DNA from 2 places in the Massilia phyllosphaerae genome. Region 2 is predicted to be linked to the other one. Evidence: predicted binding sites of a transcription regulator. Region 2 holds the regulator's gene; the other holds the start of a gene.
The links. Region 2 encodes HrcA, which represses chaperone genes, less so after heat shock. Its sites were predicted from a motif close to TTAGCACTCNNNNNNNNNGAGTGCTAA; they were not measured.

Region 1 (3,409 bases), on a different contig from region 2:
CGCCCAGCCGGCCGCGGCAGACGTCCCGCGCATCAAGGCACCGCTGCTGATCCACGACGCCGCCAAGGACGAACGCATCCTGGCCGGCTGGCCCGCCTACGAAGCCGCGCTGAAGGCCAACAGCATCGCCTACCAGCACTTCGTCTACGCCGGGACCGAGCACGGTTTCAACAACGACACCACGCCGCGCTACGACGAAGCGGCCGCCAAGCTGGCCTGGAGCCGCACCGTCGCCTTCTTCAAGGACAAGCTGGCCTGATCACAAACCAATTCGGGGTCAGAGCAGATTCTGGATGCCGTAGTGTCCGGGCAATTCGCCGCCGATGGCTACGAGACGAAGCGGTAGCGGCCAATGACGATTGTGCTCTGACCCCGGATTGTGCTCTGACCCCGAATTGAAGAAAAAATAAAAGGCACCCTGGGGTGCCTTTTCGTTTGCTGGGGAGCCGGGTTAGACGTAAGCGGCGAGGGCCGTTTTCATCTTTTTCAGCGCGGCGGTCTCGATCTGGCGGATACGCTCGGCCGACACGCCGAACTCTTCGGCTAGCGTGTGCAGGGTAGCACCGGAACCATCATCGTTGGCCAGCCAGCGCGCTTCCACGATGCGACGCGAACGCGGGTCCAGTTTACCCAGGGCCGTTTCCAGGCCTTCCGACTGCAGGCGCACCACCTCTTCGGCTTCGAGCACCTTGGTCGGCTCTTGCTGGTCCGACGACAGGTAGGCGATCGGCGAGAACTTGTCGTCTTCGTCGTCGGTCGGCGCTTCCAGCGCGATGTCGCGGCCCGACAGGCGGGTTTCCATTTCGACCACTTCTTCGCGCTTTACGTCGAGCATCTTGGCCAGGTCGGCAACTTGCTGCGGCGACATGGCGTCGAGACCCTGCTTGTTGCTGCGCAGGTTGAAGAACAGTTTGCGCTGTGCCTTGGTCGTCGCGACCTTCACCAGGCGCCAGTTCTTCAAGATGTATTCGTGCATCTCGGCCTTGATCCAGTGCATTGCGTACGACACGAGGCGCACGCCCTGGTTCGGATCGAAACGTTTGACTGCCTTCATCAGGCCGATGTTGCCTTCCTGGATCAGGTCGGCGTGCGGGAGGCCGTAGCCCAGGTAGCCGCGCGCGATCGACACCACCAGGCGCAGGTGAGACATCACCAGCTTCTGTGCGGCATCCAGATCATTGGCATCGCGCAGACTTTTGGCCAGCGAGACCTCTTCTTCGTGGGTCAGCATTGGCAGACGGTTCACCGCCGAGATGTAGGCGTCGATATTGCCGAGGTTGCCGTTAAAACCGAGTCCCAGAGCACGGCTGCCAGCAGGAACCAATGCGGATTGTGCGGACATAGTCATTTCCCTTTACAGTGAGCTGTACTGCATCATCAATCTGCCATACACCGTACCCCGAAGGCGTAACAGCATGGCTTGTTACGGGATGCGAGACGTTGTGCTATCGAGCCACCAAACGTCATGTACGGACACTATATTAGCACTCTCTTGAAGTGAGTGCTAGAAGCCTCCATGTTCCCGATGACGCCTTTAAGTTTCACTAAAGTGTTGCTTTTAGGAATCTAGTTGCGCTGTGTTTCAACTGTAGGGCAGAGATGAGCGGTGCAGTTGATTTAATTCAAACGTGACTCATATATCGTTTGATTTTCGTTAAATACAGGGTAGGGGACGCGTGCTTAGCGTTCTGTTGGATGGCGCACTTAGGGGTGTAGGCGGATGCCTCGCGTCCGCCGCAGGTTTGACTGGCCAACAGCGGACGAGTTAGCAGAACAGCAAGCTCGAGCGAGCTTGCAGGAAACGTTATTTCAGGCGCGCCAGGTGCCGCTGCACCGATAGCATCGCCCCGACCAGGCCCAGTGCGGCGCTGATCGCCAGCAAGCCGACAATGCCCAGCGCCGGCAGCGCCGTCAGCTGGAAGTCCGACGCGTACAGGCGCGCAAACTCGCCGACGGCCGTGTTGAGCGGGCGCAGCGCCAATGCCACCGCACCCAGGGCCACGGCGCCGGCGCACACGCCGAGCAGGGCGCCGGTGTAGTAGAACGGGCGGTGGATGAAGTTGTCGGTGGCGCCGAGCAGCTTCGAGACGGCGATCTCTTCGCGCTGGGTCAGTACCTGCAGGCGGACGGTGTTGAACACCACCGCGATCACCACCACGCCCAATGTCAGGGCCAGCAGCAGCAGCGCCAGGCGCAGCACGCCGAGCAGGGCGGCCAGGCGCTTGACCCAGGCCGAATCAACCTGCACCGAATCGACGCCCGGGAGCTGGCGCATGTGATCGGCCAGCAGGTCCACGCGCGCCGCCTCGGCGGTGCTGGTTGCCGCAAAACCGTCCAGCTTCATCACATAGCTGTCGGGCAGCGGATTGTCGCCCAGCGTGGCGATGACGTCGTCGAGGCCGCTCTTTTCCTTCAGGGCGTCCAGTGCCTGCTCGCGCGGCACGAAGTTGATCTTCGCATGGTTGCCGGCCAGCAGCTGCTGCAGCTGCGGCGCCAGCGCCTGGGCATCCTCGCGCGCCACGCCGGGCTTCATGAACAGGCTGATCTCGGGATCGACCGCCAGCTGTTCGGACAGCGGACGCACGTTGTCGAGCAGGGTCACGCCGGCGAAGGGCAGGGCCAGCGCCACCGCCACCACCAGCACGTTGAACAGGAAGCTGCCGGGCGACTTGCGCACGGTGGCGAGCGCCGCGACGAAGGCGAAGCGGTGCTGGCGGAACCAGATATTCATGCGCCACCTCCGATGCCGTCCATCACGTGCCCATGCTCGAGGCGAATCACGCGCGCGCCGCTGTCGAGGATCTGCTCGTCATGGCTCGAGATCACGCAGGTCACGCCGGCAGAGTGAAAGGCGTGCAGGGCGTCGATCACCTTGTCGGCCGCGGCGCGGTCGAGGTTGGCGGTTGGCTCGTCGGCCAGGATGATCTGCGGGCGGTTGACGATCGCGCGCGCGATCGCCACGCGCTGCTGTTCGCCGCCCGACAGTTCCATCGGCAGCGCGCGGACGCGATCGAGCAGGCCGACCTTGTCGAGCGCCGCGCGCGCGCGTTCCGCCGCCTGCGCCTTGGGCGCGCCGGTGACGATCAGCGGCAGCATCACGTTGGCCAGCAGGTTGCGGTCGTTGAGCAGGCGCTGGTGCTGGAAGATCAGGCCCAGGTTGCGCCGCAGGAAAGGCACGCCGGCCTTTTTCAGCTTGCCGATGTCCTGGCCGTTGACGGTCACGCGGCCCGAGGTCGGGCGCTCGATCGCGGCCACCATCTTCATCAGCGTCGATTTACCGGCGCCGGACGGGCCGGCCAGGTAGACCAGCTCGCCCCTGGCGATGTTCAGCGTGACGTCGGACAGGGCCAGGGCGTCGGCCGAATATTTCTTGGAGACGGACAGGAATTCAATCATTCTCGAGCTTACC
Region 2 (3,409 bases):
GCGATTTTTAACTGGGTCATGCCTTACTCTCCTTTTGCTGCTTTTTCCTGCTTGCGCTTGATGTCGTCGATGTCTTCTTCCGCGCTCTTCTGCTCCCACTTCGAGATGCCGATCAGGCGATTGATGTAGTCGCGCTCGCTCGGCAGGTTGCCGCCGTCGAAGTGGTCGACCTTGTCATCCTTGAAATACACGGTCACGCGGCTGGTGGTCAGCTCGCCATTGCCGCGCGCCAGGTAGAACGGGTAATCCCAGCGGTCGCGGTGGAAGGTGTCGGTCAGCAGCGGGGTGCCGAGCACGAACTTGACCTGGTCGCGGGTCTGGCCGGGCTTCAGTTGCTTGATCATTTCTTCGGACACGAAGTTGCCTTGCTGGATGTCCGGACGGTAGGGCGAGAACACCCACAGGAATTTCTGCAGCTTGGTGACGCGGGTGGTCTGGGCACCGGAGTTTGCGGCTGCCGCAGCCTTGTCGGCGTCGGCGGCGACCGCGGTCGGCGCGGTGCTCACCGGCGCTGCCGGCTTGGTCTGGTTACGCCAGGATGCGCAACCCGACAGCAGCAGCGCCGTGCAGGCGACACCTGCCACGAGCGCTGGGCGCACGTGGAAACGATGGAAAACGGCATTCTTGATGCGCATATCTAATCCCAAAACAAGTGAGCGAAAGCTCGTAAACCAGGCCTGAATGATCGAGCGGGCGCTCGGAAAACGCTATATCATAAAGCACTCCGCCCATATCCGAGTAACAAAACATGAGCAACAACCCAACCGACCTGAAGGCCAGCGGCCTGAAAGCGACTCTGCCGCGCCTGAAAATCCTCGAAATTTTCCAGAACAGCGCGGTCCGGCACCTGACGGCGGAAGACGTCTATAAAACCCTGCTGAACGAAAACATGGATGTCGGCTTGGCAACTGTTTATCGTGTCCTGACCCAGTTCGAGCAGGCCGGACTTCTGAACCGCAACCACTTCGAAACCGGCAAGGCGATCTACGAACTGAACGCCGGCTCGCACCACGACCACCTCGTCTGTCTAGACTGTGGCCACGTGGAAGAGTTCTATGACGAGGAAATCGAATCGCGCCAGCAAAAGATTGCGCTGGAGCGCGGTTTCAAGATTACCGAACACGCGCTGGCAATCTATGGCAATTGCGTGAAGACGGATTGCCCGCACCGGCACTGACATAACTGGAAACAAAATAGATGCAAAAAAACCACCTCCGGGTGGTTTTTTTACGCCGCCTGCAGTCAGGAATGGCTGAGCGCGTTCGACAGCAGCTTGGCCGTGATGTCCACGATCGGAATCACGCGCTCGTAGGCCATCCGGGTCGGCCCGATCACCCCGAGCGTGCCGACGATCTTGCCGTTGACCTCGTAGGGCGCGGTCACCACGCTCATTTCGTCCATCGGCACCAGCTTGGATTCGCCGCCGATGAAGATCTGCACGCCGCCGGCCTTGCTGGACACGTCCAGCAGCTGCATCAGCCCGGTCTTTTGCTCGAACATCTCGAACATCTGGCGCAGCGAGCTCATGTTGGATGAGAGATCGGTCACCGACAGCAGGTTGCGCTCGCCGGCGATGACCATGCCCTCGCCTTCCTGCATCGCTTCGCTGCCGGCCTCGACCGCCGTCTGCATCAGCTGTCCCATGTCGTCGCGCAGCTGGCGCAGCTCGCCGGTGAGGCGGCCGCGCACCTGGTCGAAGGTCAGGCCGGCGAAATTCTGGTTCAGGTAATTGGCCGATTGCGTCAGCTGCGCCGGCGAATAATCGACGTCGGTCAGCAGCAGGCGGTTCTGGACGTCGCCGCGCGGGTCGACGATGACCAGCAGGATGCGCTTTTCGGACAGGCGCAGGAATTCGATCTGCTGGAAGATCGACTCGCGCCGCGGACTCTGCACCACCCCGGCGAACTGCGACAAGGACGACAGCATCTGCGCCGCGTTGGCGATGACTTTTTGCGGCTGGTGCGCCGGCAGGCGCATGCCGGCCTCGACCGCGTTCTCGTCGATCTGGCGCACGGTCAGGAGGGTGTCGACGAACAGGCGGTAGCCGCGCGGCGTGGGGACGCGCCCGGCCGAGGTGTGCGGGCTGGCCACATAGCCCATCTCTTCGAGGTCGGCCATGATGTTGCGGATCGTGGCCGGCGACAGGTCCAGCCCGGAAATCTTCGACAGCGCGCGCGAACCGACCGGCTGGCCATCGGCGATGTAGCGCTCGACCAGGGCTTTCAGCAGGGTTTGGGCACGATTATCGAGTTGCATAATTTAGAACGAGGCGGAAGAAATCCGCGCTTGCAGGTCATCGCGGTACGTTATTCAGATGTCATTATGCCTGTTCACATGCCGGGCGTGCAGTGATCGCGGCCTTATTTAGTGTGCGCGTGTTGGTGCTCGAGCCAGGCCAGCAGCTCGTCGAAATCGCGCACGATCGCATCCGGCACCACCTCGTGTTCCAGGTGGCTGGTCGATCCGGTGCGGTTCATCCATACCGCGCGCAGGCCGGCGCGCTGGGCGCCCTGCACGTCGAGCAGCACGTCGTCGCCGACGTACACCGCATCCTCGGGCGCCACGCCGAGCTGCCGGCAGGCTTCCAGGAAGATCGCCGCGTCCGGCTTGGCCACGCCCAGTTCGTGCGCCGCCACCGACACCTTGAAATGATGGGACAGGCCGATCGCTTTCAAGTCCGCATTGCCGTTCGAGATCGAACCGACCAGCAGTTTGTCTTGCAAACGCAACAGGCCCGGTAGCACGTCGTCGTAGGGCGTGACCGCGTTGCGGGCGGCAAAAAAGTGCAGCATCGCCAGTTCCACCTTGGCGGCATCCTCGCCCGCTTCCTGGAACGCCGCATGCAGGCCGGCGCGGCGCAGCTTGCCCAGGTCGAGGTGGAATTCGGGCTGTTGCGCCAGCAGTTGCAGGCGCGCCTGACGCAGGCCGTCGATGGTGAAGCGCTCGGCCACGCGCGGCGCGTGCTCGCGCAGCCAGGCGAACAGGCTTTCCTCGGCCTGGACGATCACGGGCGAAATCGGCCACAGGGTGTTGTCCAGGTCGAACAGGATGGCCTTCGGCCAGGCACGGGGGCTTGTCATGTTGAAACGCCAGGGTAGCAGGATGGATGCAGGAAGCATGAAGACGAGGCGGGTCCAGCATAACGATGGCCGCTGCGAAATGCAACGGTGCTGCGCCGTGTCAAGTGTTGGTTACACCGTGATACAAAGGTAATGCATGGCAAATGGCGCCCCAGATTGGCAAATGCACTAAAATGATGGGCATTTTTCTACTCAGCGGTGCCGGCAGTCTTTCTCGCGCGCCACATCCTGTCCATTTTGGAGAAGTTATGAAGAGTTCGATCCTGCGTGCCGGCGTTGCGCTGGCATGCGCACTGGGCCTGGCCGCATGCGGCGGCGGGAGTGGCGAT

Region 1: a site for HrcA is predicted at 1,482-1,508, ahead of rpoH (RNA polymerase sigma factor RpoH). Genes of this name have one in related genera too.

What each region holds. Positions count from the first base shown of each region.
Region 1 is NZ_JAXSQX010000004.1:471,317-474,725, reverse strand. Features, by position in the region: gene U1H99_RS17880 (dienelactone hydrolase family protein) at 1-259, shown strand, start outside; gene rpoH (RNA polymerase sigma factor RpoH) at 452-1,342, opposite strand; gene ftsX (permease-like cell division protein FtsX) at 1,805-2,731, opposite strand; gene U1H99_RS17865 (cell division ATP-binding protein FtsE) at 2,728-3,396, opposite strand; gene ftsY (signal recognition particle-docking protein FtsY) at 3,405-3,409, opposite strand, start outside.
Region 2 is NZ_JAXSQX010000001.1:142,976-146,384, reverse strand. Features, by position in the region: gene dapB (4-hydroxy-tetrahydrodipicolinate reductase) at 1-20, opposite strand, end outside; gene U1H99_RS00605 (outer membrane protein assembly factor BamE) at 24-635, opposite strand; gene fur (ferric iron uptake transcriptional regulator) at 749-1,177, shown strand; gene hrcA (heat-inducible transcriptional repressor HrcA) at 1,243-2,256, opposite strand; gene U1H99_RS00590 (HAD family hydrolase) at 2,361-3,080, opposite strand; gene U1H99_RS00585 (hypothetical protein) at 3,329-3,409, shown strand, end outside.